DNA from 4 places in the Permianibacter fluminis genome. Region 3 is predicted to be linked to each of the others. Evidence: predicted binding sites of a transcription regulator. Region 3 holds the regulator's gene; each other region holds the start of a gene.
The links. The regulator sigma-54, encoded in region 3, starts transcription at its own class of promoters, with help from an activator protein. The targets are predictions, from matches to a motif close to ANTGGCATNNANNTTGCTNT.

Region 1 (4,958 bases), on a different contig from region 3:
CAGGCTCAACCCGTTGGGTGGATTGCACCCGACACGCCGATGTCAAGCTTGCTGCAGAGCAATTGAAAGCGCAGGGCTATCAATTGCTCTGCACACAGCTGAGCGCGCGCTCAGTGGATTTTCGCGCGGTGGATTACACCAAACCGACCTGCATCATTGTCGGTGCGGAGAAATTTGGTGTGTCGGAAGCCGCTGCTGCCGTCGCCGATCAGCACATCATCATTCCAATGGACGGCATGGTGCAGTCGCTGAATGTCTCGGTCGCGACCGCGATAGTGTTGTACGAAGCCGAGCGGCAGCGCCGCGATGCCGGATTCTATCGCCAGCGACGGCTGACCGACGCCGACTACCAGCGCCTGCTGGTGGAATGGCTGCATCCCCGCGTCGCACAATTTTGCCGCAACCACCAACAACCCTATCCCGGCATCAACCCGGAAACCGGTGATCTGCTCAGCCACCCCGGCGAAGCCGAAGTGGAGTTGTCGCCGGAGGATGGGGAGTACTGAGCAAACCCTGTGGGAGCGGCTTTAGCCGCGAAAGAAAAAGAGATTGGACATGGAACGTCCACATTCTCGTTCGCTGCGTATTGGCCGATATTCGGCTCATCGTGGTTTCTATCTACTGACGGCGTGCACTTATCAGCGCCAGCCACATTTTTTGACACTCAACATCGCGCGAGCGCTTGTTTTGGAAATGCTTGCTTGCGACCGCGATGGCCTGACATGCACTTATTGTTATGTTGTGATGCCGGATCATTTGCATTGGTTGGTGGAGCTTAAAAGCATCAGCTTGTCGTTGCTCATGCGCCGAGTGAAGGCCAGAGCTTCACTGAAGGTAGCTAAGTTGCATGGTGTGAAGCCGCTCTGGCAAGGCGGGTTTCATGATCGAGCGATTCGGCAGGAAGCGGATCTGCAAGCCTTGGCTCGCTACGTGGTAGCCAATCCGCTCCGGAGGGGGTTGGTGACAAATGTGGCCGAGTACCCGCACTGGGATGCTGTCTGGCTCGGGTAAACGCTTGAGCGATTGCCATGTCGCGCACCGGCCGTAGGGTAATCGCGGCTGAAGCCGCTCCCACGGGTTGGTATCAACCCATAGCTACTTGCGCTTTTCGCCCAATGACGAAGACAAGAATCGGAGTTATGGCTTTGTCGAGCTGAGGCAAAAAAACGGGAGCCAACGCTCCCGTTTTTTATTTCCCACGATTGTTCACTTGCGTTGGCGCCGCGTCCACATCAGCAGCAAGCCGGCGCTGAACAATGACAGTGACCACGGTTCCGGAACGGCGTTGGCGCCGTCCGAGAGTAGGTTCATGCCTTCGATGCTGTCGAAGTGGGCGGTGAAGGTGTGCGAGCCATCGAAGAAGCTGCCGAACCGGCCCCAGGCCATCGACTGCATCCAGACGAAGGTCGTGCGCGTAGGATCCAGCGCGAAGTTCAGGCTGGCGCTCAGATCGCTGCCCGAGGCGTCGGCGGTCAGCACGGTTGAGGCGAGCAACTGGAAGTCCGGTCGGACCGTGGCAAGGCAGTCAGCCAGACCCAAATCAAAATAGCAGGCGCCGAGTGCCGGATCGTTGGCGAAATCGTCTTCGATCAGGATGTCGGTACCGAGCAGAGAGAACACCCAGACGCTGACTTGCGAGAACGATGCATCGATGCGGTTATTGGCCGCATCGGCCGCGACCACATCGTCATACAGCGTGACGTCGCTGCCGGTGTAATTGAAATTGATATCCAGTGAGCGATCAGCGCTGCCGGTGCCATCCCATTCGTAACCTTGCAGCAGCGCCACGTGCGCACCGGCGCGGGCGTATTCGGTGCCGGAATAAGCCTGCTGATGCAGGTTCGGCAGATAAGTAGCATCCGACGGCGCCGATACCCAAGCGCTGGTGACATTGCTGCCGGCAATCGACAGCGCATTGGTAGCCGACGCCGAGGCATAGCTGGAGCCCGGGTTATAGACCTGATTGAACTCGCGCATGGTGTGCGCGAACGTCATCGCGTCATTTTCATAGCAGCGGTCCAGCGTGCTGGCATCGTCAACGCTGCTGCAACTGCGCGCGGTGGTCATGGCAATGGTGCCGTTATGAATGGTCACCAGATCCGCTTGCGCCAATTGCCCGAACAGCGCGGCCGCGATGGTCGCGACGGCAACACCAATCCTGCGTTGAGCCATGAAAATCCCCTCCGATCTTTGTTGTGATGGAACGTCTGTTGTGACAGTAAGTCCTGAGGCAGCTTGTTTGCCAAACGAAAGCCAGTCGCAACCGCGAGCCCTAGTGGGGCTGTCGTTCAAGGAAGCAGGGTTCGTGCCGGATGGGGCAAGCGCTTGGTTTTTCAGGGGCTTGGTGTCGTCGCCACGACAGAATGAACTTGAAGCGTTAAAAAAATTGACGTGGGAAGGCTTTGCTGGCGCCGCGCTAGCGGCCACCGCGGTTAACGGGCCCGGTCGTTGACGAAGTCGCGCGGATAGCCGTTCTTCAGTCTGCCGTCACGCAATTTGCCGAGCCCCAGCACCACACCATCAAATTGGATACGACGCTCGCCGGTACCTCCAGCAGTCACGTCGATGTCGCGGCCCATCAGGAAGTGCCGCGCCGCTTCGCGGCTAACGGCAATTACGTCCTGGTCTTGGGCGGGTGCAAGCACGATGGCGGCACTGTGCAGGCTGCGCATGCCGTTTTTGTGCAATTCCGCTACTGGCAAGCCAAAGCGATTGATTTGCAAACGCTGATGCCAGTGCTCCGCCTGTTCAATTAACAAATACACGGTTTCATCGCGTACATACAGCCGCAGGGCCAACGCGGTGGCGTCGACGCCGAGACCGTCCCGCCAATGTTGCAACAACTCGGTACTGAGCCGGCGAGACAGCGGCGCATAGGCGAAATCGGCGGCTTTGCGTGGATGGCCAGGCGCTGTCTCGGTACTTCCGGTCTTGCGAAACGCGGCGACAAAAAAACCTTCGCTGTCGAAAATTTGTGGCAACAGCCACAACCAGCCTTCCGGTGTTGCGGCTCGCTCAGCACCGGGGAACAGTGAATCAAGCGGCAGGGTTTCGGCCATGCCGGCGAAGGTTTGCAATAGCCAGCGACAGACGTCGTGGTTTTCGATGCGGTTGATGGTGCAAGTGGAGTACACCAGCACGCCGCCTGGTTTCAGCGCATGGAAGGCCGAGGCGATCAACTCACGTTGCAGCGCGGCGGTGGTTTCAATCGTGCCGAGATTCCAGTTATTAAGTGCGCCGGGGTCTTTGCGCACCGTACCTTCACCGGTGCACGGTGCGTCGAGCAGAATCGCGTCAAAGGTTTCCGGCGCCAGCTCGCCAAAGCGGCGGGCATCAAGATGACAGAGCGCCGTGTTGCTGACACCGCAACGGAGCAGCGAGGCTGACAAGGTCTTCAAGCGGCTTGCTGAAAGCTCGTTGGCGATGATGGTGCCGCGGTTGTTCAGCGCGGCCGCGAGCTGGGTGGTCTTTGAACCCGGTGCGGCGCACATGTCGAGCACTGTGGCTGTGTCGGTATCGAGAAACTTCAGCAGCGCCGCGACTGGCAACATCGAGCTGGCTTCCTGAATATAAAACTGACCGCTCAGATGTTCGATGCTGTTGCCAAGGGCAAACTCATTTTCCGGGTACTTTGCCTGATACCAGAATGCCTGCGGCCACCACGGGACACTGTTGTTGCGCTGCAGGCACTCGTCAAAGAAACTGGGCAGTTCTGCTCCCGCTCGCAGTGGGTTCGTCCGCAAGCAGGGGCGTAGTGGCGTGCGGTTGCACGCCATCAACGCGTCGATCTCGGTCGCGCTCAGGTGTTGACGCAGGTAGTGTTCAAAATCAGCGAGAGCCATGGTCGCGTTGCCGGTCCGGTTGTAATTGGCGCTGTTGGGTCCAGTATCGCCGGAACTGGTGTGGTCGTCGACCACTCCGGAAATGAAAACGGGGAGCTGTGCTCCCCGTTTTTGTTACCTTGCTGATTACGCGTCGCCGAGGCTCAGCAGCGTGGCGTTGCCGCCCACCGCCGCGATGTTGTTCGACACCGTGCGTTCGGTGGCGAAGCGGTGCAGGTAGTGTGGGCCGCCGGCTTTCGGGCCGGTGCCGGACATGCCTTGACCGCCGAACGGTTGCACGCCAACGACCGCGCCGATCATGTTGCGGTTGATGTAGACGTTGCCAACGCGGGCGCGCTTGGCGATGTGCGCGGCGGTTGCTTCGTTGCGGGTGTGGATGCCGAGCGTCAGGCCGTAACCGTAGCGGTTGATGTCGTCGATGACCTTGTCGAGATCGTCGCTGCTGTAGCGGACGATGTGCGCGATTGGGCCGAAGTTTTCCTGCTTCAGATCGTGGATGCTGCCGATCTCGAACGCGACTGGCGCGAGGAAATGACCGTCGCTGGCATTGGCCGGCAGCTTGCCTTCAGCAAGGAACTTCTTGCTGGCACGCATTTGCGAAATATGATTTTCCAGATCCCGTTTTGCGGCGGCATCAATCACCGGGCCGATATCGGTGCTCGGGTCCATCGGGTCACCGAGTTTCAGTTCGGCCATGGCGCCGTGCAGCACTTCGATGATGCGGTCAGCTACTTCATTCTGCACATACAGCACACGCATGGCCGAGCAGCGCTGGCCAGCGGAGGTGAACGCCGAACGGATCACGTCGGCAACCACTTGTTCCGGCAACGCCGACGAATCGACGATCATCGCGTTCTGGCCACCGGTTTCGGCGATCAGCGACGCGATTGGCGCGTGACGAGCAGCCAGTGCGCGGTTGATCTGGAACGCGGTTTCGGTCGAGCCGGTAAACGCAACACCAGCGATGCGCGGATCTTCGGTCAGCACCGGTGCGAGTTCAGCGCCCGAGCCCGGCAGGAAATGCAGCACATCAGCCGGTACGCCGGCCTGTAGCAACAATTGCACGGCGCGGAATGCGATCAGCGGCGTTTGCCCGGCCGGCTTTGCCAGCACGCT
Region 2 (4,958 bases), on a different contig from region 3:
TCGCCGCGGTCTACTTCGTCCAGGGTCCAACTTGGCGCTTGCGCCAGTTCTCCTACCTGCTTGCCATCCAGCAATAATCGGACCCGGTGGTCTTCGTCCATCATCGGTGAAACTGAACCCTCGACGCCGATCCGGCCTTCATTGTCGCGAATGACCTCTTCCGCGGCAGGCTTGCTGATGGCGAGCTTGTAGTTGATTACCTGCTGCTTTGGCTTGCCGGCCGCGCTGGTCGGCGGCAACGGCGTCGGTTTTGGCAGGGCCTCAAAGGTCGGTGTCTCCCGCAGCGGCAAGGTTTCCCCGCCCGCACAGGGCTGATCGGAAAACACGGTTTCGCCGTTGTCGCCCTTGCATTTGTACAATTCGGCCGCCGGTGCGACTGGCAGCAGCGCCATGCCGAAACAAGCCAGACCGGCAAGCAACAAATAACGAGCCATGGAATTTCCTCTTCTCCGCCCAAAGCAAGGCTTCGACCGCCGTTTGCCGCAGGATACTGCATTGGCGGTCCGGACGCTGTGCTGCGGGCACCGTCGAGGCCGCCACCGTAGTCTGTGATCCGGCTGTACCGAGCGAGGCCACTGCGCGACTTTCCTGACCGCACAAATAACAAAGCCGCCCAGCGGGCGGCTTTGTTCGGTTGATGGCCGACGTAATTGGCCAGCACTCACACCGAGTAGTACAACTCCATTTCCAGCGGGTGCACCGCCATCGCAACGCGCTTGGCTTCGGCGCGCTTGATGGTCAGGTAGCTGTCGATGAAGTCTTTCGAGAACACGCCGCCACGGGTCAGGAACTCGCAATCGGCTTCGAGCGCATCGCAGGCCATTTCCAGCGAGTGGGCAACGGTCGGGATGGCTTTCGCTTCTTCCGGCGGCAGATCGTACAGATCCTTGTCGGCGGCATCGCCCGGGTGGATCTTGTTGATGATGCCGTCAACGCCGGCCATCATCATCGCGGCAAACGCGAGGTACGGGTTGGCAGTCGGGTCCGGGAAGCGCACTTCAATGCGACGGCCCTTGGCGCTGGCAACGTACGGAATACGAATCGAGGCCGAACGGTTACGGGCCGAGTAGGCCAGCATGACCGGCGCTTCGAAGCCCGGCACCAGACGCTTGTAGCTGTTGGTCGAAGCGTTGGTGATGGCATTCAGCGCGCGGGCGTGCTTGATGATGCCACCGATGTAGTACAGCGCCTCTTCCGACAGACCGGCGTATTTGTTGCCAGCGAAAATGTTCTGACCGTTCTTGGCCAGCGATTGGTGCACGTGCATGCCCGAACCGTTGTCGCCAACCATCGGCTTCGGCATGAAGGTGACGGTTTTGCCGTAGGCGTGCGCGACGTTGTGGATCGCGTACTTCATGATCTGCACTTCGTCAGCTTTCTTCACCAACGTGTTGAACTTGGCCGCCAGTTCGTTCTGGCCACCGGTCGCCACTTCGTGGTGGTGCGCTTCGATCACCAGGCCCATTTGCTCGCAGACCAGCGACATTTGCGAACGGATGTCCTGTGCGGAATCAACCGGCGCAACCGGGAAGTAACCGCCTTTCACCATCGGACGGTGGCCTTTGTTGCCGCCTTCGAAGCTCTTGTTGGTGTTCCAGGCGCCTTCGTCCGAATCCAGCTCGTAACCACAGCCGTTCATCTTGTTGTAGAACTTGACGTCATCGAACATGAAGAATTCCGGCTCCGGGCCAAACAGCGCGGTGTCGGCAATGCCGGTGCTCTTCAGCCAGGCTTCGGCGCGCTTGGCGATCGAACGCGGGTCGCGGTCGTAACCTTGCATGGTGGCCGGGTCAACGATGTCGCAGCGGACGATCAGGGTGCTGTCTTCAGTGAACGGATCGAGCACGGCGGTGGTGGCATCCGGCATCAGAATCATGTCCGACTCGTTGATGCCTTTCCAACCGGTGATCGAGGAGCCGTCGAACATTTTGCCGTCCTGGAACAGCGACTCGTCGCAGAGCTTGGCCGGGATCGACACGTGCTGCTCTTTGCCCTTGGTATCGGTGAAACGCAGGTCAACGAACTTAACGTCGTTTTCCGCAATCAGCTGCATGACATTTGCGACGGACATGGATGGCTCCTGTGAGAAATCGGGTTAACGGCGCCGCGGTCGATCGTCCTGCCCGGTTGGCAGGCGTGGCCGAAAGCACGGCGTGCTGTTGGCGCTGACAAAAGCAAAGCCTGTGCCAGTAATGGGCGGCAACGGGAATCGGCGATGCAGACCGGTATCGAATGGCTGGATGGCCAAATCTTTAACCGTAATGCACCAATTTGGACGTAGTGTGGATAAATGCACCGTTTTGGCGCACCGTTATGGCCCTGACGCAACCGGCGCTAAAGCGTAGCAGAAGCAGGCATCGCTGCAGGTTCGATGTGCCATCGCCAACCGAAGGCTCAGCCGTGCCGACCGAACCATCCGTTCATTCACTTGCCGGAGCCTGCAGCGGTAATCCGGCCCGCAGCAACTTCAGGTTGACGGCGGCTTGCACATAACCAGGCCGAATGGCGAGGGCCTGTTCAAACGCCCGCTCGCTGGCAACACGCTCGTCAGCGTCGGCCAGCGCCACACCGAGGTTGTTCCAGCCGCGGGCATTGTGCGGCGCCTTCTGCACCACGTCCTGCCAGAACGGGATCTCGGCCCGGTACAGCTGATTGCGTTGCCAGATTTGCCTAGCCAACAACAGCGCGAACAGCAGCAATACGATCATCGGCACCACCTGCCGCCAGGAAGCGCTGGTTAAGGTCGCCCGCTCACGCAGCCACTTCAGCATGGCCGCCAGCCCCGCCACCAGTGCCAGCGACAAACCCGGCAGCGCGAGATAGAGCTGGCGATCATTTACCGGGTCGTAACGCAGCAGCAGGCTATGGGTCGGCAGCCACGACAGCATCGCCCAGCCAATGCCCAGCGCCACCAAGGGCTGACGCGCGCGGCAATACCAGCCGAGCCAACACAGCGCCGCAATCACCACCACAGACATTGCACCGCGCACCGAATCCAGTTCGGCAATCATCAGGGCCGGATCGGCATTGAGCGGCGCCCAGCCAAGCGCGACCAGCAGCAAATGCAGCAGCGCCTGCGTTTGACTTGCCAACAGCTGACTCAGGTTTTGCCACTGCAGCGCCAAGCCGATCAGTTCGCGATAACGCGGCAGCAACAGCAGCAACGCCAACAGCACGAGCATCAGCAGCACGGCAATCACCACACTGAAGCGCCCGGCTGCCGGGCGCGAATCAAGCGCAACGCCGACCGCTGTGGGCGCGCTCGTCCGGACCATAAAACTGAACCAGCACAGCAGCAGCGGCGTGACGATGGCGGTTTCCCGGCTGGCCACTGCCAGCAGCACCGCGATCAGCGTAACGGCGCGCCAACGCCACGATGGCTGTTCGATGACGTGCAACCAACTCCACACTGCGAGCAAAACACCGGTCGCTTCCAACGCCACCGAGCGACCCGATAAATAGGTCACCACTTCGGTTTGGGCCGGATGCAAGGCGAAGATCAGCGTGATGAAGATCGTGCTTAGCGTTAGCGCTTCAGCGTTCAAAAAGTTGCGCAGCAATCGCCGGCACAGCGCATACACCAGCACCGTGTTTATGAGATGCAGCAGCAGATTGAGCAGATGGAAAAGCAGCAGGCTGCCGCCGAGCTGATGATTGAGCGCAACACTCAGTTTGAACAGCGGTCGGATATGCGGCAGCGATTGCCACCAAGCCGCCAGACTCTGCACGCGCGGGTCGCGCAGCAACACCGCAAAATCATCAAACTGCCAGCTGCCAGCAAAGCTGTTCAGGTACGCCGCGGCGGTCAGCAGCAGCAGTATCGGCAGCGACCAGTTCGACAACGACCAATTTGACAACAACCCGTTTGACGGCTGCCCGTTCCACAACCCATCAGGCCGCCGCCGTATTGCCGAAAACCCCTTCAGCACAGTCTCGCTGACCATGCGTTCAGCGTGCCGCTTCAGATCTGGCATGCCGAAATGCCAGCTCGATGATGGCGGCCAGATCCCACCAGCGATCCGGCGCATTCAGAAACACCGCCAGCACGCGCTGACCATCGCGCTCAACCAGTGCAATGACGCATTTGCCGGCGCGCTGGGTGAAGCCGGTCTTGACGCCAATCGCGCCCGGCAACCGACCGAGTAGGGCATTGCTGCTCTTGATGGTTTTCGGTTTGTCGTTGATGCGTATGCTGGCTTCGCTTTGCCGCACCCACTGCGCCAGTTCCGGATGGGTTAGCGCGGTTTCGGTCAGCGTCACCAGATCGCGGACACTGCTGTAATGATCGGCGGCATCGAAGCCGCAGGGATTGGCGAAATGACTTTGCTGCAAGCCCAGCTTGCTCGCTTCGGTGTTCATCTGGGCGACAAAGGCCGACTCGCTGCCGGCCGCCGCTTCGGCCAGCGCCACACAGGCGTCATTGCCGGAACCGAGCAGCATGCCGATCAACAAATCCCGAACCGAACTGTGATCGCCGCGGCGCAAACCCAGTCGAGTGCCGGTCATGCTGGCGGCGTGGGCACTGACAATCAGTGTGCGATCCAGCTCAAGGGTATTCAGGATTACATGCGCGGTCAGCAATTTGGTCAGCGAGGCCGGCGGCAATCGCTCATCGATGGCCTGCCCCCACAGGGCGCGCTGATTCAGCTGCACGTAATAGGCTTTGGCCACTTGCGGATAGGTATTGTGCAAACCGGCAAAGCGATCCGGATTGGCAGTCGATTCCGGCCCGGAAAGGTTTTGCTTGATGGTGTTTACGGTGTCAGTGGTATCGGCGGTGTCAGTGCCGGCGCCGACGGTAGTTGTAGCCAGCTCGGCTGCACCGAGTGTGGAGCTCGCCAGCACACTGCTGCACAAGAAAATGAGTGCGGAAAAAAAATAACCGGGCCGGCGGTGAAGCCGGCCCGGTTGCGGCGAGCGGGATTGCCCCGTCATTACCACTTGATCAGATCTTTCAG
Region 3 (4,958 bases):
GCAACACGCCGGCGCCGGTGTCGAGTTGTTCCAGCCGCTGCTCCAGATGCGGTACCAAGACCTCTGCCGTCATTTCCACATTGATCATCAGTGCCATGGCATTGACTGCCAGTTCATCCGGGCCGCTGTCCAACTGCCGCAGCAATTGGGCCGCGCAGCCGTCGTGACTCATGATCAGAATGCCGATGCTCATGCCTGGGGTCTCGGTTCAGTTATTTGATGTCGCGGTGACGGACCTGGGTATGCGGCCGCTTTTGCCGGAAATGGGCGGCCAGTTGTTCGGCCACATAAACCGAGCGGTGCTGACCGCCGGTGCAGCCGATCGCCACGGTCAGGTAAGAGCGATTTTCCTGCTCGAACCGTGGCAGCCAGGTTTCGAGAAAAATCCGCACCTGCCAGATAAACTCGCCGACTCGGGGCTGCTGCTCGAAAAAGGCAATGACCGGCTCATCGCGGCCGGAGTGCGGGCGCAGCAGCGGGTCCCAGTGCGGATTGGCCAGACAGCGGGCGTCGAAGACATAGTCAGCGTCGATCGGCACGCCGTTCTTGTAGCCAAACGACTCGAACAGAATGTCCAGCCGCGCGCCTTCCCGGCCGAGCACCCGATCGAGCACCAGCTCACGCAGCTTGTTGCTGGACAGTGTGGTGGTGTCGATCAGCAAATCGGCGCGCGACGCGATGGGGCTCAGCAGCTCGCGTTCGCGGGCAATGGCTTCATTGAGCGACAGACCGGCGTGGGTCAGCGGATGCCGACGGCGGGTTTCGCTGAAGCGTTTCAGCAGGGTGCTTTCTTCGGCGTCGGTGAAAATGACCAGCGGTCGGCTGGCTTGGTCGAGCAGTTGCTCGTAGACCTGATCAAACTGGGCCAGCTCTTCCAGCTGGTTGCGGGCATCGATGGAAAAGGCGAGCTCGGCGTGTTCGTGCCGGACTTTCTGCACCAGGGTCGGGATCAGGCTGACCGGAATATTGTCGACGCAGTAATAGCCCTGATCTTCCAGCGCGCGCAGCGCCACCGATTTGCCGGAACCAGAGCGACCACTGAGCAGAACCAGAGCCATGAGCCATGCAATTTCAGAGCGGGGGAGTGGCAAAAGCTTAGCACGGACGTCCGGTCAAACTGGTGAAATTTGCCGCAAAAGGCGGTGTGACCGGCTCACGTGAAAGGGAATAAAAAAAGGAGCCGGGTCGGCTCCTTTTTTCTACTGAAATCACCTTTCATCATGAAAACAAGGACTTGAGGCGTGGGGCTCAATGGCCGCGCAGCATTTCCTTGTGCTTTTTGACCTGACGGTCGAGTTTGTCCATCAGCAAATCAATGGCGGCATACATGTCGCCGTCTTCACAGTCAGCGAAGATTTCGCCGCCGTTGACGTGCAGTTTGGCTTCGGCTTTCTGACGCAGTTTTTCCACACTCAGAATGACATGGACGTTATTGATGTGATCAAAATGGCGGTTTAGCCGCTCGAATTTGTCATTGACGAAGCTGCGCAGAGCGTCAGTGATCTCGACATGGTGGCCGGTCAGGTTGATTTGCATAGTGGCTTCCTCTTTCGGCGCCAGATCAAAGGTCGTCGCTGGCAGCGGCGGTTCCCTCATCATGGCTGCACTTACAACATGGTGCATGGTGGCCGGCTTTTCAAGCTGGTCCCGTTGACACCGGTCAAACCCGGTTCTGCTTTCCCACCCCAACGCCAGCCAACCTTGCCGCGCCTGGTGTGGAACCTATTTCTGGAGTGTCGCTCCAGACCCTCTTTTCTGAGTCGCTACTCAGACTCGCTTGCTAAACACTTGTTGCCTGACCAATACGTCGGTCGGGCTCAGCCCAGCGTCTTGCGTTCGCTGGATGGCGGTATGGACATGGCTTCGCGGTACTTCGCGACCGTGCGCCGTGCCACGACAATGCCGTCCTTCGCCAGAATCTGGGCAATTTGACTGTCACTCAGGGGTTTGTTGGCCTCCTCAGAATCGATCAGTTTGCGGATACGGGCGCGGATGGCGGTGCTCGAAGCTTCGCCGCCGGCGGTGGTTGCCAGATGGCTGGAGAAAAAATATTTCAGTTCAAAAATGCCGCGTGGGGTGTGCATGTATTTCTGGGTGGTCACCCGCGAAATGGTCGACTCGTGCATGCCAAGCAGCTCGGCGATATCGGCCAGCACCATCGGTTTCATCGCTTCTTCGCCATGCTCGAAGAAACCAATCTGCTGCTCGACGATCGAGGTCGCGACTTTCAGCAGCGTCTCGTTGCGGCTTTGCAGGCTCTTGATGAACCATTTGGCTTCCTGCAGATGGTTGCGCAAGAAGCTGTTGTCGGCGGCGGTGCGGGTGCGCTGGATGAGGCTGGCGTAACTGGAGTTGATTCGCAGCCGTGGCGCAATTTCCGGATTCAGCTCCACCGTCCAGCGATTGCGTTTCTTGCTGACAATGACATCCGGGGTGACGTATTCGGCAGCGTTCTGGGTCATCGCGCTACCGGGCCGCGGATTCAACCGCTGTATCGCGGCAATGGCGTCACGCAGCTGATCTTCGCTGAGCCGGGTTTTCCGCATCAGGGTTTTGAAATCGCGCGCGGCCAGCAACGGCAAATAGTCGCGGACGATCAGCTCAGCTTGGCTTATCCGATCATTGCCGTTGCGGGCCTGCCGCAGCTGCAACAGCAGACACTCGCGCAAATCGCGGGCAGCGACCCCAGGCGGATCAAATTGCTGCAGGCGCCGCAGCACGGCTTCGACTTCGTCCAGATCGAGATTGCCTTCTTCATTCAGGCTTTCGTAGAGATCCGGGCAGCTGGTGCGCAAATAGCCGTCGTCATCAATGGCGTCGATAATGGCTTCGGCGATCGCGCGATCGGTGTCGCTGAACGGGGTCAGATTCAGTTGCCAGCGCAAATGGTCATGCAGACTTTCCCGGGTCTCGCCCTGGAATTCGTAATCGTCATCGCCTTCCCGATTGCCGCTGCCACCGGCAGGCGAACTGAAGTCCCAATCTTCCCACTGGGCATCGACCGGCAATTCCGCATTCAGATCTTGCTGTTGCAAAGCTTCGCTGGTGTCAGGTGTGTGCTCGTCAGCCCCCAATTCACGATCAGCTTCGCTACCGCTGGCGCTGCTGGAAAATTCCGGCTCGCCAAAGTCGCTCTCGCCGGCGCGGCTGTCGGCATAGTCCGAATCGGCATAATTGCTGTCGGAAAAGTCGGTACCGCTGAATTCGGCCTCGCTGTCAGCGCGATCGGCGGCGCTTTCATTCTGATCGCGTTCGCTGGCTTGTTCTTGCTCGACCGCCTCGAAGCCGTCGTCGGCTTCGTCACCCGGCTCACTGACTTCGAGCATGGGATTGGAGTCCAGCGCCTGCTGGATTTCGGTCTGCAACTCCAGACTGGACAGCTGCAACAGCTTGATCGCCTGCTGCAATTGCGGCGTCATCGTAAGCTGTTGGCTGATGCGTAGTTGGAGTGAGGGTTTCATTCTTCTGGTTTGACTACCATGTCAGTGCCGTCTGTGGTCGCGGCGCCCTTAACTTCACTATAAACCAATCTGCAGAATCTGATCGGCTTACAGCGTGAAATGTTCTCCCAGATACACTTGCCGGACCTGCTGGTTGGCCAGAATCGCTTCCGGTGCGCCATCGGCAATCAGTCGGCCTTCGCTGACAATGTACGCGCGTTCACAAACCGTCAAGGTTTCACGGACATTGTGATCGGTAATCAGAATGCCGAGGCCCCGATCGCGCAGGTGCTGGATGATGCGCTTGATTTCCAGCACCGAGATCGGGTCGACACCGGCGAACGGTTCGTCAAGCAAAATGAAGCGCGGCTCGGCGGCCAGCGCCCGGGCAATTTCGACGCGGCGGCGTTCACCGCCCGATAATGCCATGCCCAGACTTTTGCGCAAATGTCCGATGTGAAACTCGTCCAGCAAGGCCTCCAGCTTCTGCTGCCTATCCGCATCGGTCAATGCCGGATTCAGTTCCAGAATGCCGAGAATATTGTCGGCTACGCTGAGCTTGCGAAACACCGAGGCTTCCTGCGGCAAATAGCCAATGCCCTTGCGCGCGCGCACATGCATCGGCTCGCCGGACAAGTCCTCGTCGTCAATCTGGATGCTGCCGGCATCGGCATTGACCAGACCGATGATCATGTAGAACGAGGTGGTTTTACCGGCCCCGTTTGGCCCCAGCAAACCGACGATTTCGCCTTGACGAACCGTCAGTGAAACATCTTTGACAACTTGTCGGCCTTTGTAAGCTTTGGCCAAATGCTGCACCAGTAGCGTACTGCTCACGGGTTATCCTTTTTCGGTTGATCCTTTGTCGCAGTGTCGGTTTTTGGCGCGACATTTTCCTGCACCCGGGTGATCTTGACCTGCTCGCCATCACGTTTGGGCGCGGTGGTCAGTTTGCGCTGGCCATCGTATTCAATGACGCTGTGCTCGAAGGTGGTCTTGCCCTGAATCAGCTTGGCACTGCCTTCAAGGTAGAGATATTCCTTGCTGCCCAGATAGCGCAGCTGATTGGCTTGGCCCTCAATCGGCTGGGCATCGCCTTCGCGCCGGCTGAAAATCGCCGGATTGCCGGTTGCGGCCAGATCATTCAATTGATCGCCGGTTTCGGTCAGCTGAATTTGCGCCGCTTGCAGGCGCATTTCGCGGTTGGTTTTGGCATCGCGCTGTATCAGTGAGGCGTCGCCGCTCAGTTCAATGCGGCCGCTGTCGGTGTCGTAAAAAATTTCCCGCGCCCTGGCTTCCGATGTGGCGCCGGTGATCGGGTCGGTGTGTTCGAGAATGGCCGGCTCACCGCGAAACCGGCCGCTTTTCAAATTGCCGTTTTCGTGTTGGGTCGCCTGCATTTCATCGGCCCGGATCTGGACATTGTCCTGACTCAGCAGGGCGTTGCCGCGATAGAGGTATTCGCCGGTCTTGCCATCGAGTGAGGCGCTGTCGGCACGCAGATCGGTGCTGCTGGCA
Region 4 (4,958 bases), on a different contig from region 3:
GTGCATCGCGAAGGCGGCAAGATTGTCGTGCAGCTGTGGCATGTCGGCCGGATCTCGCACCGCGCCCTGCAACCGGGCAAGCAATTGCCGGTCGCACCGAGCGCGATCAAACCGGAAGGCAATGCCTTTATTGTCGACGATCAGGGCAATCCGGCGTTTGTGCCGTTTGAAACCCCGCGTGCGCTCGATCGCAACGAGATTCACGGCATTGTCGCGGATTTTGTCAATGCCGCCCGTAACGCCATTGATGCCGGTTTCGACGGTGTCGAAATCCATTCTGCCAACGGCTATTTGTTGGACCAATTTCTGAACACCGCCAGCAACCAGCGTGACGACGAATACGGCGGCACCATCGCCAACCGGGCGCGTCTGACGTTGCAAGTGGTGGATGCGGTGCTGGCGACGATCGGTGCAGACCGGGTCGGTGTACGCATCAGCCCGATGGGCCATTTCAACAGCATGGGTATGGATGATCCGGAAGCCATGTACAGCTACCTGAGTGAAGAGCTGAACAAGCGCGGTCTGGCGTATCTGCATGTCATTTCGCCGCGCTCGCAAGTGCCGGCCGATTCCGCCGACAAGGAAACCGGCAAGCAGATGCAACTGGCCGACCGCATTCTGAAAGCCATTCGCAGCCGCTACGACGGTGTGCTGATGCTGGCGGGCGGCTTTGACCGCAGCAGCGCCGAGACTTCGCTCGCCAGTGGCGAAGCTGATCTGCTGGCATTTGGCAAACCGTTCCTGGCCAATCCGGATCTGCCGAAACGCTTGCAATTGCGCGCGGCATTGAATGAGCCGAACCCGCAGACCTTTTACGGCGGAGGGGCATCCGGCTACACGGATTATCCCTTTCTCGTTGCCTAGGAGTTGGTTGCGAGCGGCGAGCTGAAGATGACTGGTTGGCGGTCAAGGCCGAGCGCTAAGCATTGACTGCTTGGCCTTGACCGCCGCGTCTTTGTCCACGCGCAGCGCGCATCGGCAAGGGGCGTTGCGAGCGCCATGTCGATGCCAGCGTCGGCGTGGGGGTAAACGGCGTTTGACCGCGCTATTTGCTTATTGTGTTTTCCCACAGCATCGGTTCGCCTTGGCGCGGGCCGGTGTTTTTTTCTTCACTGCGGTGGCAGCGCTGATGAAGCGCCGCAAGCGACTTCACCGGCGCTGTTATCGCATCACGTAAATGGTTGTCGGATGGCGACGGGTGAGGGGATATGTCGACCTGGATTTCGCAATTTGCATTGTTCTTCGCCTTGATTGCAGGTGCCGTGGTGCCGATGCAGGCCGGTGCTAATGCTGCGCTCGGTAGAAACCTTGGTCATCCGTTGTGGGCAACGCTGGTGTCGCTGACGGTCAGCGTGGTGCTCGGCATTGCGGTATTGAGCTGGCTGCGTTTGCCGATGCCGAGTGCGGTCAGTGCTATCCGGGGGCCGTTCTGGACCTGGTTTGGTGGCATTGCCGGCATCATCTATGTCAGCTCGGCAGTGGTGTTGGCGCCCAAACTCGGGCTGACCACGTTCATGGCTGCCGTGGTGACCGGTCAGGTGCTGATCTCCTTGTTGCTTGATCACTATGGTTTGCTGGGTCTGGCGGTGCGCCCCATTACTCTGTTGCGCGTACTCGCAGCAGCGCTGATTGTCAGCGGCGTGGTGCTGCTGCATTTCAGTAGTGCGCCGGCAACGCGCTGACCGGGTTGCGCGGCGCTGCCGAATCAACTGACGTGGTTGCCGGAAAACAGATTGAGTACGCTTTTCAACGCCGCTCAGGCTCGCGCGCAGCGAAATGACCTGCAAACTGGTCAGGCATTTTGCCGTACACGAGCAATCACATCACATGACATCGCAGCGCAGCGCGAAGCGTTCAGGCTGTTGGCACGGTGTCGGCTATTGCAGCGGCAGAAAAATGTCGACAATGGCTTCGTGCTCAGGCACGTCCGGGAAGAAGCGAACGCGCTGCAGAAACAATGGATAATCGCGCAGCTCTTCACCGCTTTGTGGCAACCATTCCGAATACAGAAAGCGGATGCTGGCGCCGAGCGTGTCGTCGGTGCCGGTATGGCGTAGCACGGCGCAGCGGCCGGCGGGAATGGTCTTGGCAACGATGCCGAAGTCGTTGGCCGGGATATCGCGGTCCGTAGCGGCACACAGATCGAGCCGAAACGCGGCCGGAGCGGTAGTTTCCGGGTCGTCATACAGCACATTGAACGTTGCGCTGAGCCGTGGTGGCAGTTGCTGCTGTTTGCGCCAAGCAATGAATTGCCGAATGGAATCGCCCAGCAGGCGCGGATCGCCACGGTGTTCCAGGACCGCGACACGGGTTGTTGGAAATGCGATCAGTTGTACGTGATCATAGAGATATTCCGCAGACATATGCTGGTTCCTTAGCGCGTTGACGGGCTCGTAGACGGATTGCCAAGGCGCCCATTGCGGCGCTTTCCGGAATGCGGACGGGCTTTGTCCGGTGCTGCGTTTGAACGCCCGGCTGAACGACTCCGGATTTTCGTAGCCGCTGGCCAGGGCAATGTCGGTAATCGCTGGCTGCTCACGAAAGGCCAACTGATAGGCCGCCCGTTTCAACCGGACCACTTGCACATACTGGGCAATGCTGATGCCAAACAACTCGGAAAACTGCCGATGAAAATGGAATTTTGAGAATGCAGCGACCGCAGCCAGCTGTTCAAGGTTCAGTTCCTCGTCCAGATGGCTGTCGATATGGCGCAGCACGGCATGGAATCGGGCGAGATAAGAATTGGTGTTGACCGACATTTGCGAAAGCTCCTTGGCGACCAGCAGCGTAACCCGTTCTGCTGTAGTCGTCCTGACCGTTCTTGCTGAATGGCGAGTCATGGTGCCGGGAGCGGTGCAGTCACGTTGGCATTCCAGCTCTGCCGGCGGGATCCTTTCACTCGAGCCGAGCGGGTAAACACACGGCCGGCTCTTGCTTCTGGCCATGCACTGGCAGTGAGCTATGAGGTGTGCGGTCACCGAGGTGGGCAATGACTGCGGCGCAAAAACAAAGGGCGCTGAATCAGCGCCCTTTGTTCTACTTATTTGCCAGTGGCTCGGCGTGTCGTGCCGCGCCGTTGCGATGAGGTCAGTTCCGTTTCCGACGCAGCTGGCTCATGCCCAGTATGCCGAGGCCGAGCAAGACAACACCGGCCGGCTCTGGCACCGAGACCGATTCGTTGACATGGATATTGTCGAGCGAAAAGCCGGAGGTGCGACGGAAGTCACCCGCGACGCTCTCCGAAAAGCTGATGCTGACCAGATTGGAAAAGCCCGAGCCGAGGTCGTAGAACGAGAAGTCGGAGAAAATATCGAAAAACGAACTGATGGTGGTGGCATCGGCAAAGGTGCCGACCACAACCAGCGTGCCGGTGAAATCCGGGAACATGGTTGCGCCATCAAAACCGCTCACCGAGAACAGGCTGGCGTCGTCTGCAGTCATGGTGACCGAGCCCGGGCTGCCGCCAGCGGCAACCAAACGGGCCGTGCCGTTCTGCACATACGGCGCACCGCCGCCGACGAAACTGTCTTCAAAAATGCCCCAGCCCTGAGCCGAGAAGGTAAACGTGAAGCCATCCTGATGCTGCACGACATCGCCATCATTGGTCGGGGTGTGGCCTTCAAAATCAATGAGATCGGCGCGCGCCGCACCGACTGAGGCGGCCAGAATCAGTGTTGCCAGCAACTTGTACATAGACGTAGTCCCTGTTGTGGTTGTCGGAAAAATCCAGACGCGAGCTAGCAGCAAAAGCCAGGCCATGGAGCCTATTCCGTTACCCTTCAAAGACTTGGCTCGCAGCCAGGCGCGAGTTGGTGTCCGGTTGTAAAGCACGGCGACAGCCACTGTGCAGGTGGCGCTCAACATCGGTTGAGTCCGAATGGTAACGGGCTGCTTTGCCGCAATGACCTGACCAGAACCGTCGGTGTTGACCGGCGCCCCTGCGGCGGCTTTCGGCCAGAAGCAGCCATTCAGTATCGTAGGCCCGAACCGCGCAGCGTTTCGGACGCATGGGAATTCATTCGTACGAAGCCGCTACGCGGATTCGTACCTACGCTCGCTAGATTTGATTAGGCGGCAACTCTCCCCAGCAACACGGCCATGGCGTGTAATCAAAGCTGAAGGTTTCCAAGTGTTCACGCTAAATGCTTGAGTCGAAACCGAAATTAGGTCAGATTCCAAGCCATTCAAAATCTGTTAGGAGGCGTGCCTCCTAATCATTAGTTAGGCATCTGAAGGAGGTCAACGATGTGGCTACTTCCGTGGGAGAAACTTCCGCCACTCATCCTCGGGCCTTTGATGTTGGCCGTTGGGGTCTTTGTCTTCTTAGTTCCAGAGCAACCCAATCCTGATAAGCATCGCGAGGCCTTGCTTTGGGGCGTGGCCTATGTTGTCGCTGGTGTTGCAGTTACCGGATACGGCATTTGGAAGCAGTGCAAGTCGAGAACTGATTGAAGCGGTCTTCAATGGAATACGTACCAAAGCAAAAATTAATTCGGCTGTCCCTACCTCCAGTCATAGATGCCTCGGGATGGCAGTGAAGCGGCGCCAGCTGCCTAACCCTTCCATCGAGGCGACAGCCACCGGCAGGCCGGTGGCTGCGCCTCATGTCAAACGTTAACTCATCGAATGGCCGCTTCGGGTCGATTGCCGTCAAAGGTACCGACCAGCTGACCAGCGCCAGCCGACATTGCGGTCAATGCCTTCCGATGCCTGCAGGCTGGAGTTCTGAGGCGCCGACATCTCACCGATATTTGACGGGCAGCGACCTGCCAGCTTTTTCGCAGGCAAAAAAAAAACGGGAACTGCAGGGCAGTTCCCGTGTTAGCAGTGTTGATGCTGGGGGACCAAAATACGGAGGGATGGACCACTCCAGCCACGCTAAGCAACGCTAAGGAGACAGAAGTAAAACCTCGAAACTCCAGCTGGCATGCTCGGGGGGGGAACATGACAACTGAAAC

Region 1: HPT27_RS05565 (PEP-CTERM sorting domain-containing protein) is a predicted target of sigma-54. The motif match lies at 2,228-2,247, and genes of this name have one in related genera.
Region 2: glnA (glutamate--ammonia ligase) is a predicted target of sigma-54. The motif match lies at 2,172-2,191, and genes of this name have one in related genera.
Region 4: HPT27_RS15810 (PEP-CTERM sorting domain-containing protein) is a predicted target of sigma-54. The motif match lies at 3,825-3,844, and genes of this name have one in related genera.

The regions. Positions count from the first base shown of each region.
Region 1 is NZ_JABMEG010000001.1:1,257,995-1,262,952, forward strand. Features, by position in the region: gene trmH (tRNA (guanosine(18)-2'-O)-methyltransferase TrmH) at 1-506, shown strand, start outside; gene HPT27_RS05560 (REP-associated tyrosine transposase) at 556-1,011, shown strand; gene HPT27_RS05565 (PEP-CTERM sorting domain-containing protein) at 1,207-2,172, opposite strand; gene HPT27_RS05570 (NOL1/NOP2/sun family putative RNA methylase) at 2,433-3,842, opposite strand; gene putA (bifunctional proline dehydrogenase/L-glutamate gamma-semialdehyde dehydrogenase PutA) at 3,969-4,958, opposite strand, start outside.
Region 2 is NZ_JABMEG010000001.1:915,642-920,599, reverse strand. Features, by position in the region: gene HPT27_RS04045 (DUF4124 domain-containing protein) at 1-434, opposite strand, end outside; gene glnA (glutamate--ammonia ligase) at 662-2,071, opposite strand; gene HPT27_RS04035 (tetratricopeptide repeat protein) at 2,421-3,857, opposite strand; gene HPT27_RS04030 (D-alanyl-D-alanine carboxypeptidase family protein) at 3,949-4,845, opposite strand; gene HPT27_RS04025 (DUF3617 domain-containing protein) at 4,935-4,958, opposite strand, start outside.
Region 3 is NZ_JABMEG010000003.1:105,405-110,362, forward strand. Features, by position in the region: gene HPT27_RS18540 (PTS sugar transporter subunit IIA) at 1-193, opposite strand, end outside; gene rapZ (RNase adapter RapZ) at 213-1,058, opposite strand; gene hpf (ribosome hibernation promoting factor) at 1,249-1,536, opposite strand; gene HPT27_RS18555 (RNA polymerase factor sigma-54) at 1,818-3,461, opposite strand; gene lptB (LPS export ABC transporter ATP-binding protein) at 3,549-4,277, opposite strand; gene HPT27_RS18565 (LptA/OstA family protein) at 4,274-4,958, opposite strand, start outside.
Region 4 is NZ_JABMEG010000002.1:100,113-105,070, forward strand. Features, by position in the region: gene HPT27_RS15795 (alkene reductase) at 1-864, shown strand, start outside; gene HPT27_RS15800 (DMT family transporter) at 1,209-1,682, shown strand; gene HPT27_RS15805 (AraC family transcriptional regulator) at 1,878-2,759, opposite strand; gene HPT27_RS15810 (PEP-CTERM sorting domain-containing protein) at 3,088-3,693, opposite strand; gene HPT27_RS15815 (hypothetical protein) at 4,246-4,452, shown strand.